DNA from 3 places in the Bradyrhizobium sp. WSM2793 genome. Region 1 is predicted to be linked to each of the others. Evidence: riboswitches for the same ligand, from Rfam matches in the RefSeq annotation. Region 1 holds a riboswitch; each other region holds the start of a gene.
The links. A riboswitch is a leader RNA that binds a small molecule or an ion and turns the genes downstream of it on or off. The one in region 1 is predicted to bind cobalamin.

Region 1 (4,739 bases):
GCTGCGGTGCGATCTTGCTCTGCGGGACCATTTACCGAGGCCTTTCGCTCCCCTCTAACTCGTCCCGTTCCTTTGGCTCCATGCGAGCGAACCAGGAGCCAGGAGGAAAGGCCGCGATACGCTTGGCAAAAGAAGATTGCGGCTCCCAATCTTGTCCTTCGCTCTTCTCGAAAGTGATGACCCCGTTATGGGTAAAATAGCGGGGCCCTGCGATATTACAGTTCACCAAAAGCAGAACGCGCCACAGATCACCCTTCTCGGTTGGCTTGTCATTCTGCTTCGGCAAGTAGTTCACTCCGACAGGTTCAACGATGTTGCAGCGGCCCTGCCGCAGAAGATCGCCGAGCTGGCCCTGCGCGGTCGTCACAAAGTTGAAGTTGGTCGGGTCATGCAGAAAGCGAAGATTTGCGTCCCTTTCGCCATCCGCGACTTCACTGGCGATCAACGAGAGCGCCAGGGCGCGCCAGCCCAATTCCATCGGCTTTGCATAGGTCGACGCAAGTTCAATCGTCCCGTCGAGCGCGATCTTCCAGGTGATAACGTACTGTTCGTCTGATTTATTGTCCCGGTGCCTGGTCCACGAAACGAAAACATATTCATTTCGGTCAAGTTCAGCGACGCCCCACGTTCGAGGGACGAAGTGTGCCACCTTCGAGACGTTGGAGAGAATTTGTTCTATCGTCTCACCATCTTGCGCTCGCCACGTTGACTTGACTATGTCGACAAGGGGGCTGTCGTTGGCGCGAACACTGTTGCTCATGGCAGCCAGCGCGGCCAGGCAGATCAGCGGTCCACCGAGACAAAACCATAGCGCGCGTCTTCCAGACATTCTCTTCATAACCGTCCGCCCATCTGGTTTTTCATCAACACGTCTTTCAAAGCGGGCAACCTTCAACTTGTTATGCGCGAGCGCAAGAAGTTAGCGGCTACGCGACGGGGCGACCGATGGTGTCCCGCGCGAGCAGGCGCTCCCCTCTATGTCACGCGCCGCTAACTTCAGTCGCCAGCGACAGCCCCAATTTGCTGTGCTGGACATGCCCAGCAGGAGGAGACTGGGCATGCCGAGGACTTGCATTCTTCGTGCCAGGTAATAGACGGCAATTCGCACCGGTTTTATGTCCTCTTTGTCGACTTTCCGACTTGCGACGTTTCGATCGTTCCATTCAGCCTATCCATCGCGGCTTATCTATCCTCGTCACGCACCGGATATTCGACGGCGCAGGGGAACGCCTCAGTGTCCTGATGAGAATGGGGAGCACGTTTGCCGCCATTGAACCGTTTGGTTTATCGTTGCCGGAATGTGGGCCTTCGATCTCTGCCATGCCTTTGGGCACTTGTGGCCAAGGGGCCGCGGCGCGGTTGGCGCTCTTTTCGCGATATGCGGCGCTCCGGAAGTCGAGGGCAGCCTCCGTCAGCTGCGCTTTGCACAAGATGGCCAAGGACGCCAAGCCAATCTTCACCGTTGAGCATTTGGAGTCTTGCTGGCACGCAAATCAACGTGTTCGCCGCGTATGTTGCTGGCTTTCGCCAGGTGTCTTGGGCCTAATCAACACGGATCCTGTTGGTCGAGAAGGCGGCTGGGATGGCGGACGTGCTCGAAGAACCGCTGGGAAGCCGGGACTCGCATCAAATGCGTTCTGCTCGAGGCAGCAGTCCCGGCCGCGCAAGCCGCATTTGTCCTTTCCACCGATCTGGCGTGCGGCCCCACGCGCAGGTAGCTACGAGGTCATTCTGATATCGCTGATTGGAGAGCGCTTCTAAATCGTGGTCAGCGATAGAGAGACTCGGTCATTCGCGTAGCAGATGTTCGCAGCATTAGCTTGCGACATAATCTGAGAGGTTGACGGAAGAGTTCTCTTGCCGATAATCGAAGTCGTCGAGGTTCTCCGGTTTGCATTTGATCCGGAGCTAAGAGGGAAGCCGGTGAAAATGCCGGCGCTGCCCCCGCAACTGTGAGCGGCGAGCCGCTGTCCAACGATGTCACTGAAGCCTGCGCGGCTTCGGGAAGGCCGGACAGCAGCGATGACCCGCGAGCCAGGAGACCTGCCCCGACAATATATCGTCCACGGGCGGGGTGTCCCGGTGGTGCGCCAAGCAGCCGTCGCACCGCGCGACTTCCCCTGCTGCGTCCGCCATGGCCTTTGCCCCCAACATGGGGTTTACGCTATGTCTCTTCTCTCCCTTCCGGTTGCCACGCTCGGAACGCCACGCATCGGTCCCAGGCGCGAGCTCAAACTCGCTCTAGAAAGCTACTGGGCCGGAAAAAGCGGCGAACAGCAGTTGCTCGAGGACGCAGCTGGCCTGCGTGCCGCGAACTGGGCTCGTCAGAAATCTATCGGCGTCACGGTCATTCCATCGAATGATTTCTCGCTGTATGACCAGGTGCTCGACACAAGTGTCATGGTTGGCGCCATCCCGGAGATCTACGCCTCGAAAGCCGAATCCGTTTCGCTCAAGACGTACTTCGCCATGGCCCGCGGTTCACAATGCGACGACCAGGATGCGAGTTGCGGTCATGGACCGCGCGGATTTGGCGCTTCCGCGCAGGAGATGACCAAGTGGTTCGACACCAACTACCACTACATGGTCCCCGAGTTTCACAGGGGACAGACTTTCAGGCTATGCTCTCGCAAGCCGATCGAGGAGTATGAGGAAGCCAAGGCCCTTGGCTTTCAGACCCGCCCTGTCCTGATCGGGCCGGTCACATTCCTAAAGCTCGGCAAGAGTGCCGATCCTGCGTTCCAGCCACTCTCACTACTGGATGAACTGATACCGGCCTATATCGAGGTTCTGCAGGAATTGGCCAAACGTGGGGCAAATTGGGTTCAGTTCGATGAGCCCTGCCTGGTTCTTGATGTGGATGAGGGGGCGCGAAAATCTCTGCTCCATGCCTATGACCGGCTCGCCAAGGAGGGGCCGGCCATCAAGATCATGGTTGCCAGCTATTTTGGCAACCTCGGCGACAACCTGGACACCGCCTTGAGGCTGCCAGTTGCCGGACTTCACCTCGATCTGGTTCGAGCGCCACAGTTATTGGACCAGATCATTGCTGGCCGCCGAAGTGATCTCGTCATCTCGCTCGGCGTGATCGACGGCCGGAATGTATGGCGGTCGAATTTGTCCTCGCTGCGCCAGCGGCTCGAACCCGCGATTGCGAAGCTTGGCAAGGATCGTGTACAGATCGCCCCATCCTGCTCGCTGCTTCATGTGCCGGTCGATGTTGAACTCGAGACCGGGCTCGCTTCCGACGTCAAGAGCTGGCTTGCTTTCTCGGTCCAGAAGATGCGCGAGCTTGCGATCCTGGCGCGGGCACTCGCAGGCGACCAGAATGTTGCGCTAGCTCTTGCCGAGTCGGAATGTGCTGCGACTGTCCGCCTGACTTCGCCGAAAATCCGCGATGCCAATGTCGCTGCCCGGATGAGAGCGATCGACCATAGCATGCGCCGGCGCGCCAGCCCATTTGCCCGTCGTGCCGAGATCCAAAGCAATCGTTTCGGACTACCGGCTTTTCCTACCACGACGATCGGATCGTTTCCGCAGACCCCAGAGGTCCGGAATGCCCGTGCGGCGCATGCGCGAGGCGCGATGAGCGACGCGCAATACGACAGGTTCCTCAAGGAGGAGACTGCGCGCGCCGTACGTTGGCAGGAGAACATCGGTCTTGACGTCCTCGTGCACGGCGAGTTCGAGCGCAATGACATGGTGCAGTACTTCGGCGAGCAACTCGCCGGCTTCGCATTTACCAGGAACGGATGGGTGCAATCCTACGGCTCGCGCTGCGTCAGGCCACCGATCCTATTTGGCGATGTCTTGCGGTCGAAGCCTATCACCGTAGACTGGTGGCGCTACGCGCAATCACTAACGAGCAAGCTGATGAAGGCGATGTTGACCGGACCGGTGACGATCTTGAACTGGTCCTTTGTTCGCGATGATATTCCCAGAAGCGAGGTCTGCCGCCAGATTGCGCTCGCGATCCGAGACGAAGTCCGTGATCTCGAAAATGCTGGTGCGACCATGATCCAGATCGACGAAGCTGCACTCCGCGAAGGATTGCCGTTGCGCCGATCGGAGTGGACGGCTTATCTCGACTGGGCCGTAGATTGCTTCCGCATCTGCTCATCGGGCGTCGCCGATCAAACGCAAATTCATACGCATATGTGCTACTCGGAGTTCAACGACATCATCGGTGCGATTGCTGCAATGGATGCGGATGTCATCTCGATCGAGACGTCGCGCTCGAAAATGGAACTACTCGACGTGTTCAGGAACTACAAATATCCAAATCAGATCGGGCCGGGCGTGTACGACATCCACTCTCCACGCGTTCCGGAGACGGGCGAAATAAAGGAGCTGATGGCATTGGCTCGGACACGGCTGCAGGATTCGCAGCTCTGGGTCAATCCGGACTGCGGCCTGAAGACGCGCAAATGGGAGGAGGTTCGGCCGGCGCTAGCGAACATGGTCGCTGCCGCCCGCGAACTGCGCGCTGCATCCGATCCGCGAGGCCGTTAATCCCGGGTTTGGGTCTTTTCTCGACAAAGCTGATCCGCTTGTGCTCATTTGGGTTCTCGACGATCGAGGGAGCCTTGGGAACACAAAAAGATGCCCGGCCCCGCTTAGCGGGCCGGGCGGAAGTAAAGTCTGGGAGGAGCGACGCTGACGCATCGCGCGGACTTCCATCGGCGGAGGGAGGACAGCCGCCGGTTCGATCACGGCGAGGACATTCGCCGAAGATCTGA
Region 2 (4,739 bases), on a different contig from region 1:
CTTCGCGATCGGCAATGCCGCCGACATAGGCAAGCTTGCGTCGATGTCGGGTCCATGGCCGGTTTCGGGAGCGGCGATCGCGATCGGCTGTCGCGCGTTGCGTGACGACGCCTGGGCCGAGGCCACGTCAGCGCGACTTGCCCGGGGCTGTGTTCGCCTCGATGCCATAGCGCACGCGCAAGGCTGGATGCTGCTTGGGGGGACGCCGCTGTTCCGTCTCTACGAGACGCCCGGCGCGCTCGCCGCACAAGAGAGATTGGCACGAAGCCAGATCTGGTCGCGCGTCTTCGCACAAAGGCCGACATGGTTGCGCCTCGGGCTTCCGGGTAGCGAAGCCGAATGGACGCGGCTTGCCGAGGTGCTAGCGCGCTAGCGCGAGCAGTCCTTCCACGTCGAGATGCTTTTCGATGTGATCGGCCAGCGCATCGAGCGCGCTTTCGACCCTGGCTTGATAGGGCTCGCCACCTGCGGGAATGTCGAGCATGGCCAGATACGCCTTGCGGAAATCATCCGACGTGAACAGGCCGTGCAGATAGCTGCCCTGCACGCGGCCATCGCGCGAGATCGCGCCTTCGGGCTCGCCGTTCAGCTTCGCAAACGGGCGCGCGCGATCCGGCCCGTCAGTGCGGCCGATGTGGATTTCGTACGCCTCGATTGGCTGGTCCGTGTCGGTATGCACGGCCGCGACACGCGTCAGCGTCTTCTGCGGACTCATCACCGTGTCCACGTCCAGAAGTCCGAGGCCCGGCGTGTCGCCTGCGGTGCCTTCGATGCCGTCAGGATCGGCGACGCTGCGCCCAAGCATCTGATAGCCGCCGCAGAGGCCGAGCACATGGCCGCCGCGGCGGTGGTGCGCGAGCAGATCGATGTCCCAGCCTTGCGCGCGCAGGAAGGCGAGATCGCCGCGCGTCGATTTTGAGCCGGGAATGATGACGAGGCGGACATCGCCCGGGATCGGCTCGCCCGGGCGCACCATCACGAGGTCGACGCCCGGCTCGAGCTTGAGCGGATCGAGATCGTCGAAATTGGCGATCCGCGACAGCGCCAGGCAGGCGATCTTGTACTGGCCCGGCTTGCGCGCGTCGCTGAGGCCGAGCGCATCCTCGGCCGGCAGCTCGCCGGCGCGGGCGAACCAGGGCAGCACGCCGAAGCCGAGCCAGGCCGTTCTTTGTTCGATCAGCCTGTAGCCATCGTCGAACAGCGAGGGATCGCCGCGGAACTTGTTGATGACAAAACCCTGGATCATCGCGGCATCGTCGGGGTCGATCACGGTCTTGATGCCGACGAGCTGGGCGATGACGCCGCCGCGGTCGATGTCGCCGACCAGCACGACCGGCACGTCCGCCTTGCGCGCAAAGCCCATATTGGCGATGTCGGCCTTGCGCAGGTTCACTTCGGCCGGGCTACCGGCACCTTCCACCAGCACCAGATCGGCGCGCCCCTTCAGCCGCTCAAAGCTCTCCAGCACCGCGCCCATCAGCGATGGCTTCATCGCGGCATAGTCGCGCGCACGCGCGGTCGCGATGCGCTTTCCGTGGACGATCACCTGCGCGCCGATGTCGGTCTCGGGCTTGAGCAACACGGGGTTCATGTCGGTGTGCGGGTCTACGCGAGCGGCGAGGGCCTGCAACGCTTGTGCGCGGCCGATCTCGCCGCCGTCGACGGTGACGGCGGCATTGTTCGACATGTTCTGCGGCTTGAACGGGAGCACGCGCAGGCCGCGCCGGGTGAAGGCACGCGCGAGACCGGCGACGATGAGCGATTTGCCCACGTCCGAGCCGGCCCCCTGGATCATCAGCGCGCGTGCCATCGAACTCAGAACTCGACGCCGGCCTGTGCCTTGATGCCGGAGCGGAAGGGATGTTTCACCAGCGTCATCTCGGTGACGAGATCGGCGATCTCGATCAACTCGTCCTTGGCGTTGCGGCCGGTGAGGACGACATGCGTCATCGGCGGCTTCGAGGTGGTCAGAAACTCGACGATCTCGGCGATGTCGAGATAGTCGTAGCGCAGCGCGATGTTGATCTCGTCGAGCACGACCATGCGCAGGCTCTCATCGAGGATCAGCTCCTTGGCCTTCTCCCAGCCGGCGCGCGCGGCGGCGATGTCGCGGGCGCGGTCCTGCGTCTCCCACGTAAAACCTTCGCCCATGGCGTGGAACTGGCAGAGGTCGCCGAAATGGCCAGTGAGCAGGCGCCGCTCGCCGGTATCCCAGGCGCCCTTGATGAATTGCACGACTGCGCAGGGAAAGCCATGCGCGACGCAGCGGACGATCATGCCGAAGGCCGACGAGGACTTGCCCTTGCCGGCCCCGGTGTGGACGATGATGAGGCCCTTTTCGCCGCTCTTGGTCGCCATGATCTTGTCGCGGGCGGCCTTCTTCTTCGCCATTTTCGTGGCGTGGCGGGTGTCGGTTTCTTCGGCCGTTTTTGTATCCGGTTCAGGCGTCATCGGGTCCCGGTCCTTCGGCTTGACAAGTGGCGGCCACCGGCAAATGGTGGCCCGGCGTTGGTTCCTGTCCTATGACAGGCGAAGAGGGAATGCGATAGGGTCCGAATCGGCAAGATTTGGGTCCAAAATGCAGCCGCCCCCGCGACCGTGACCGGAGAGATGTCCGAAGCCACTGATTCCCTCAGGGAATCGGGAAGGCGGGGATCGAAGGGGAAAACCCTGCTCCGCAAGCCGGGAGACCTGCCAGCGCGGACGAGTTTTGGACCGGCGGACGGGGTGTTCCGCGACGGGGAAAACGGGCCTTCTGAAGAATGGTCCGTGTGCCTCATCGCCTCCCGCTGTTATCTGGAAGAGGCGATGACCGTCACACTTCACGTCTGCATCACCTGCCGTGCCGGCGAGACGCCAGGCGAGGGCGAGGCGACGCCCGGCAAGCGCCTGCATGGGGCGATCCTCGACGCGGGCGTGCCCGAGGGTGTCAATGTGGTTCCCGTCGAATGCCTGTCGGCCTGCAACCAGGGCTGCTCGGTGGCGCTGAGCGCGCCCGGCCGCTGGTCCTACGTCTATGGCCGCCTGTCCGATGCGAATGCGCAGGACGTGGTCGCGGGCGCCGCGGCCTATGCGGCCGCGCCTGACGGCCTTGTGCCCTGGCGCAGCCGGCCGGAAATATTCCGCAAGCAGTCGCTTGCCCGCATTCCCCCCATTGCCGTCGTGCCGGAGGCCGCCGAATGAACTCGCTCGCAAAAGTCCCGGTTACGGTGGTCACGGGTTTTCTCGGCTCGGGCAAGACGACGCTGATCCAGCATCTGCTCAGCAATGCCGGCGGCAAGAAGCTCGCGGTGCTCGTCAACGAGTTCGGTAGTGAGGGCGTCGACGGCGAGATCTTGAAATCCTGCGCCGACGCCAATTGCCCGGAGGAGAACATCGTCGAGCTCGCCAATGGCTGCATTTGCTGCACGGTTGCCGACGATTTCATTCCGACCATGGAAAAACTGCTCGCGCGGCCGGTGCGGCCCGATCACATCCTGATCGAGACCTCGGGCCTGGCGCTGCCCAGGCCGCTGCTGAAGGCATTCGACTGGCCGGAGATCCGTTCGCGGATCACCGTCGACGGCGTGATCGCGCTCGCCGATGCCGAGGCTGTCGCCGCTGGCCGCTTTGCGCCGGATCCTGACGCCGTCGAAGCGCAGCGTGCGGCGGACGAGAGCCTGGATCACGAGACGCCGCTGTCGGAAGTGTTCGAGGATCAGATCGCCTGCGCCGACATCGTGCTGCTGACCAAGGCCGACCTCGCTGGCGCGGCGGGACTTGAAGCGGCCAAGGCTGCCATCACCGCCGAGATGCCGCGCCGCGTGCCGATGCTCCCCGTGACCGACGGTGCGATCGATGCGCGCGTCATCCTCGGTCTTGGCGCTGCCGCCGAGAACGATCTCGCCGCGCGTCCCTCGCATCATGACGGCGAGGAAGAGCACGAGCACGATGATTTCGCCTCGGTCGTGGTCGACCTCCCTGAAGTCGCCGACGTCGATGCGCTGGTCGCATCCGTCCAGAAGCTGGCGCGCGAGCAGAACGTGCTGCGCGCTAAGGGCTATATCGCGGTCGCGGGCAAGCCGATGCGGCTGCTGCTGCAGGCGGTCGGCGAGCGTGTGCGCCACCAGTTCGACAAGCCCTGGGGCGCAGGTCACAGGCGGTCGAAGCTCGTCGTGATCGGCGAGCACGGCGATATCGACGAGGCCGCAATCAGGTCAGGACTTGGTATCTGATGCACGTCGTCTTCCGCGAGAGCCGTGGTCTGGAGGAGACCGCGACGCCAAGGGATATCGGCCAGGACCCGGCCGATCTCGTGGTGCTCTCGTATTCGGATTCGGATCTCGCGGCGTTCGCAGCCGGCTGGCGGCGTGGTCGCGAGAGCCTGCCGTCATTGCGGCTCGCCAATCTCGCGGAGCTGCGCCATCCGCTGTCAGTGGACACCTATATCGAGCGCACGCTGTCTCAGGCGCGTGGCATTCTGGTTCGCCTGATTGGTGGTGAGTCCTACTGGCCGTATGGTCTGGCTGTGCTCCGGCAGCTCGCCAAGGACCGTGGCATTGTGCTGGCCGTGCTGCCGGCCGACGGTCGTGACGACCCGCGGCTCGATGCATACTCGACCCTGCCGGTCTCGACGCTGCGCCGGCTCAAGGTGCTCTGCGACACCGGCGGACCGGTCGCCGCGCAAGCCGCGATCGCACAGCTCGCACTGGCTTCGGGACTCTATGCCGGGCCTGTTATCGGCGACACCGCCGTACCCG
Region 3 (4,739 bases), on a different contig from region 1:
GAGCCAAGCTCGCGCGCCAGCACCGAGATCGCGGCGCCGCCGGAGGCAAAGTTCGCCATCATCGCGATGGTCACGGCTTGCGGATAGGCCGAGACGCCCTGCGCGACGATGCCGTGGTCGCCGGCGAAGACGATGATCGGCACCCGTGCGGCACGCGGCTGTTCGGTCGCCTGCAGGCCCGCAAGCTCGATCGCGAGCTGCTCCAGCCGGCCAAGTGCACCGGTCGGCTTTGTCAGTTGCGCCTGCCGTGCGATCGCCGCCTCGCGATGCACGGCGGAGACATCGGGGCAATTTCGGGTGACCCATTCGGGGAGCATGCTGCCTCGCTTACGGCCTGCGCTTGAGAATGTAGCTGTCCATGATCCAGCCATGCCGCTCGCGCGCTTCCTGCCGCGCCGCGACGATGCGCGGGCCAACCTCGGCGAGCACGCCGGACATGACGATCTGATCGGGCATGCCGAGATAGGCGCCCCAATAGATTTGAATCCCGGCTGGATCAAGCGACTGGAATGCCGTGCCGCCGTCGAGCATTACAACAACGGTATCCACCCCTGCCGGCCAGCCGCCTTCGCGCAAACGCCGCCCCGTCGTGACCAGAAAGGGCTCGCCTATATCGTTGAGCGGCAGCGCATGCGCCGCGCACAGCGCCTGGATCGAGGTGATGCCGGGCACGACCTCGATGTCAGGCAGGGGATTGAGCCGCCGCGCAATGCGCAGCGAGGAGTCGTAGAGCGAAGGATCGCCCCAGATCAGCAGCGCAACCTTGCCCTCGCCTTCGAGATGGTTCGCAATCGCTTTCGACCAAGTCGCGGCAACCGCATCGTGCCAATCGTCCACGCCCTTACGGTATTCCGCCTCACCTGCGTCGCGCACGGGAAGGTCGAATTCGGCGATGGCTGTCTTGTCGCTGGTAAGCACATCCGCGCAGATCGTCCGCCTGAGATCGGCGAGATCGGACTTCGCCGTTCCCTTGCGCGGGATCAGGACGAGATCGGCGGCGTTGATCGCTCGGACAGCGGCGCGCGTCAGCTGGTCGGGATCGCCGCAACCGATGCCTATCAGGGAAAGCGTGAGCATCGCGAACGCGACGGGCGGCCTTGCTGGCCGCCCGTTCGCTTGTCTCTCAGGCCGGGTTATGCAGGCGCGGGGTGACGAGACCGGGCGCGGTGACGCCGCGCAGCGACTTCGCCAGTGCCAGTACCGCGAGATCGGCGAGCGGCTCGATCACGATGACCAGCGCATAGGACGCCGCGAACGTCGCGATGTTGGCGAGGTTGCTCATCGCAAAGCCCGAGCCATAGAGCGCCCAGAACGCCACCCAGGCGATCACGCCGGCCTGGTAGGTCGTCGAGAGCGCCAACGCCTGCCGATACTTCAAATCGACATAGGCGGTGTTCCGCGAGATGATCCGTGTGGCGATCGCCTGGATCGCGAACAGCGGCACCAGCAGCGTCGTGACGTTCATGCCGTATTGCGGGATGTCGACCGGCTCGAAGAATACGCCCTGGAGCAGCAGGCCGAATGCGAGGCCGAAGGCCGCGGGCGCTGCGCCGAACAGCAGGAACAGTGTCGAGCCGAGAATGAAGTGCACCTCGGAGACGCCGACCGGGAAGTGCGGCAGTATCTCGAAGAAGATGAACACAAGGACTGTGGTGGCGAGCGTCCGCGCTGCGAACGACGTGATGCCCTGCTCACGCACGGTCTCCACCGCAAGCTTCAGCGCAACGCCGCCTGCGGCGATGCCGGTTGCGTAACTCAACACGAGCTTGGCGCCCGTCACGACCCCGGGTTCGATATGCATGGCTCAATTCCTTCCTGCCGTCACACCCGACGGCCTTGGCCTCAAAACGTGCAGGGCCGGTCTCCTGGCTCGCGGTTCCCCGGGATTTCCGGCCTTCCCGGACCTTGCGGCCCAGTGGCTGATCGGAGTCCCTCACCGCTTACAGTCGCGGGGGCGGCCGGGGTTTTGGGCGACGCAACTGGGTCCGCCCACCCCCATTCCCGATTATGCTCCGGCGCTTTGCGCCGCGTCGAGCACCATGCCTCTCTTGTGTGCCCCTTTCGCTGAGCCTGCGTCAAGGGGCGAACGGCGGCCAAGGCTGTCATGACGGATAATCCCCCGCCAGCGCCCCAAACAGGATCACGGCGGCCGTCGAGGCGGCGCCGCCGCGCGCAAGCTGCTCGGCAAGCTCGGCGATGGTGGTGCGGACCAGCCGTTCGTCCGGGCGGCCGAGGGATTCGGCGAACAGCGCGGGGGTATCCGCAGCGAGGCCGTGCGCGACCAACTTTGCGACAAGCGCGGGGAAGGTGCGCCGGCCCATATAGACCACGGTCGTCGCCTCAGGATCGGCCAGGGCCGCCCAATTCAGATTCGGCGGCAACTCGCCGGTGACATCAGCGCCGGTGACGAATTGCACCCGGCGCGAGGTGTGGCGCCGGGTCAGGGGGATGCCGGCTTGCGCCGCGGCAACGCAGGCCGAGGTGACGCCGGGAACGATCTCGTAGCCGATGCCGGCCTCACGCAGCGTCTCCAGCTCCTCCTCGAGCCGGCCGAAAATGCCGGCATCGCCCGACTTGAGCCGAACCACGCGCACACCTGTTGCGGCATAGTCGACCAGCAGGCGGTTGACGTGGTGCTGCTTGGTCGAGGGACGCCCTGCCCGTTTCCCCACCGCGACGAGATTGGCGCCGGGCCGGGCGAGATCAAGGATCGCGCCGGAGGCGAGATCGTCATAGAGCACGACGTCGGCCTCGCGCAGCCGCGCGGCGCCCTTGAGCGTGAGAAGCTCGGGGTCGCCGGGTCCGGCGGAGATGAAGGAGACGAATCCGCTCACCGGTCCTCCGCGATCAGATGAAAGAACGTGCCGGTGGCGTGGCCGCGCTGCGAGCCGGTCTCGGCAATGACCGCGCCGGTTGCATCGTGCACGACTGCCAACGGCGTATCAGGCTGGGCAAGAATGGTCGAATAGTGGAACTCATGGCCGCGCAGACGTGCACTGGGGCGATGTCCCGGCATCGGCGCGGCCAGCGTCGCGAGACGATAACCGAGATGCATGCGACGTTTGGCAAAGCTGGTCTCGAGGCCAAGCAGGCCTGTCATCTCATGGCGAACACCGTCCGCATCGGTCAAAGCGGTTCCCAGCACCATATAGCCTCCGCATTCGCCGTGCACCGGTCGCGTTTCGGCGAAGGCGCGCAGGCCGCTGCGAAAACGCGCATTGGCCGCGATCTTGCCGGCATGCAGCTCGGGATAACCGCCGGGCAGCCAGCACACATCGGCGCTCGCGTCGGGCGCTTCATCGGAGAGCGGCGAGAATGTCGAGATCTCCGCGCCCGCCCCGCGCCAGGCTTCCAGCATGTGCGGATAGACGAAAGAGAACGCCGCATCGCGCGCGAGCGCGATGCGCTGGCCCGGCGGCGTCACGTTCAGCCCATTCGCGGCGGGTTGTGGTGTCCAGGACGCAGCCGATCGCAGCACCGCATCGAGATCGACATGCTCGGCAACGAAGCGCGCGGCCTCGTCGATCAGCTTGCCGATCTCGGCCTGCTCCTCGGCCTGCACCAGGCCGAGATGCCGCTTCGGCAGGCTGATCTCGGCATGGCGCGGCAGCGCGCCGAACACGGCAATGCCCGCGTCGTTGAGCGCACGCCGCACGAGGTCTTCGTGGCGCGGGCTGGCAACGCGGTTGAGCACGACACCGGCGAGCCGTACGCCGGGGCGATAATCACGAAGACCCGCGGCGATCGCCGCCGCGGTCTGCGCTTGTCCGGAAGGATCGATCACCAGCACCACCGGCCAGCCCAGCATCTCCGCAATGTCGGCGGTGGCACCGGTGCCGGAAACACCGGGCGCGGCGACGCCGTCGAACAGGCCCATCGATCCCTCGGCAAGCACGACATCGGCGTCCGCGCCGCGGCTGACGAGATGCGAGATCGCCCCGCGATCCATCGCCCAGCTATCGACGTTGACGGAAGCGCGCCCCGTGGCGGCGGCGTGGAAGGCGGGATCGATGTAATCGGGACCGCTCTTGAAGCACTGCACGTTCAAGCCGCGATGGCGCCAGGCGCGCGCGAGCGCCAGCGTCAGCGTGGTCTTGCCGACGCCGGAGGCCGGTGCGGAGATGACGAGGCCTGCCCCCATCACGAGCCCTCCGGAAAACGCGGCTCGGCGCCGACCGGCCGATAGCGGCGATCGTAATCGGCGGCGTAAAGGCGGCTCTCGTCGAAATCCGCAGCGCCGAGCGTCTTGCCGACCAGAATGATCGCGGTGCGCTCCATCTCGGTGCCGATGGCAGCATCGAGCGTAGCCAGCGTGGCGCGGATGATGCGCTGATCCGGCCAGCTCGCGCGCCAGACGATGGCGATCGGGCAATCCGCGCCATAATGCGGCGCGAGCTCGGCGACGACCTTGTCGAGCAGATGGATCGACAGATGGATCGCAAGCACTGCACCGGTCGCGGCGAAGGCTGCCAACTTCTCGCGCTCGGGCATCGCGCTGGCGCGGCCCGGCGTGCGCGTCAGCACGACTGTCTGGGCAAGGCCCGGCAGCGTCAGCTCGACCTCGAGCGCTGCCGCTGCGGCCGAGAAGGACGGCACACCAGGCGTCACAGTGAACGGAATGCCAAGTGCGCGCAGGCGGCGGAGCTGCTCGCCCATCGCCGACCAGATCGAGAGATCGCCCGAATGCAGGCGAGCAACGTCCTTGCCCGCCGCATGCGCGGCAGCGATCTCGGCAATGA

Region 2: linked by a shared signal. The riboswitch ahead of A3AS_RS0102125 (DUF1636 domain-containing protein) and the one ahead of metE (5-methyltetrahydropteroyltriglutamate--homocysteine S-methyltransferase) in region 1 are both predicted to bind cobalamin.
Region 3: linked by a shared signal. The riboswitch ahead of A3AS_RS0102190 (energy-coupling factor ABC transporter permease) and the one ahead of metE (5-methyltetrahydropteroyltriglutamate--homocysteine S-methyltransferase) in region 1 are both predicted to bind cobalamin.

The regions. Positions count from the first base shown of each region.
Region 1 covers NZ_KB902792.1:91,201-95,939, reverse strand. The annotation lists gene A3AS_RS0125540 (nodulate formation efficiency C protein) at 32-895, opposite strand; cobalamin riboswitch at 1,863-2,066, shown strand; gene metE (5-methyltetrahydropteroyltriglutamate--homocysteine S-methyltransferase) at 2,167-4,512, shown strand.
Region 2 covers NZ_KB902768.1:489,898-494,636, forward strand. The annotation lists gene cobD (threonine-phosphate decarboxylase CobD) at 1-373, shown strand, start outside; gene A3AS_RS0102115 (cobyric acid synthase) at 362-1,810, opposite strand; gene cobO (cob(I)yrinic acid a,c-diamide adenosyltransferase) at 1,816-2,451, opposite strand; cobalamin riboswitch at 2,493-2,714, shown strand; gene A3AS_RS0102125 (DUF1636 domain-containing protein) at 2,809-3,183, shown strand; gene cobW (cobalamin biosynthesis protein CobW) at 3,180-4,214, shown strand; gene cobN (cobaltochelatase subunit CobN) at 4,214-4,739, shown strand, end outside.
Region 3 covers NZ_KB902768.1:503,073-507,811, reverse strand. The annotation lists gene cobT (nicotinate-nucleotide--dimethylbenzimidazole phosphoribosyltransferase) at 1-317, opposite strand, end outside; gene cobF (precorrin-6A synthase (deacetylating)) at 328-1,077, opposite strand; gene A3AS_RS0102190 (energy-coupling factor ABC transporter permease) at 1,124-1,801, opposite strand; cobalamin riboswitch at 1,838-2,057, opposite strand; gene cobA (uroporphyrinogen-III C-methyltransferase) at 2,103-2,834, opposite strand; gene A3AS_RS0102180 (cobyrinate a,c-diamide synthase) at 2,831-4,141, opposite strand; gene cobM (precorrin-4 C(11)-methyltransferase) at 4,141-4,739, opposite strand, start outside.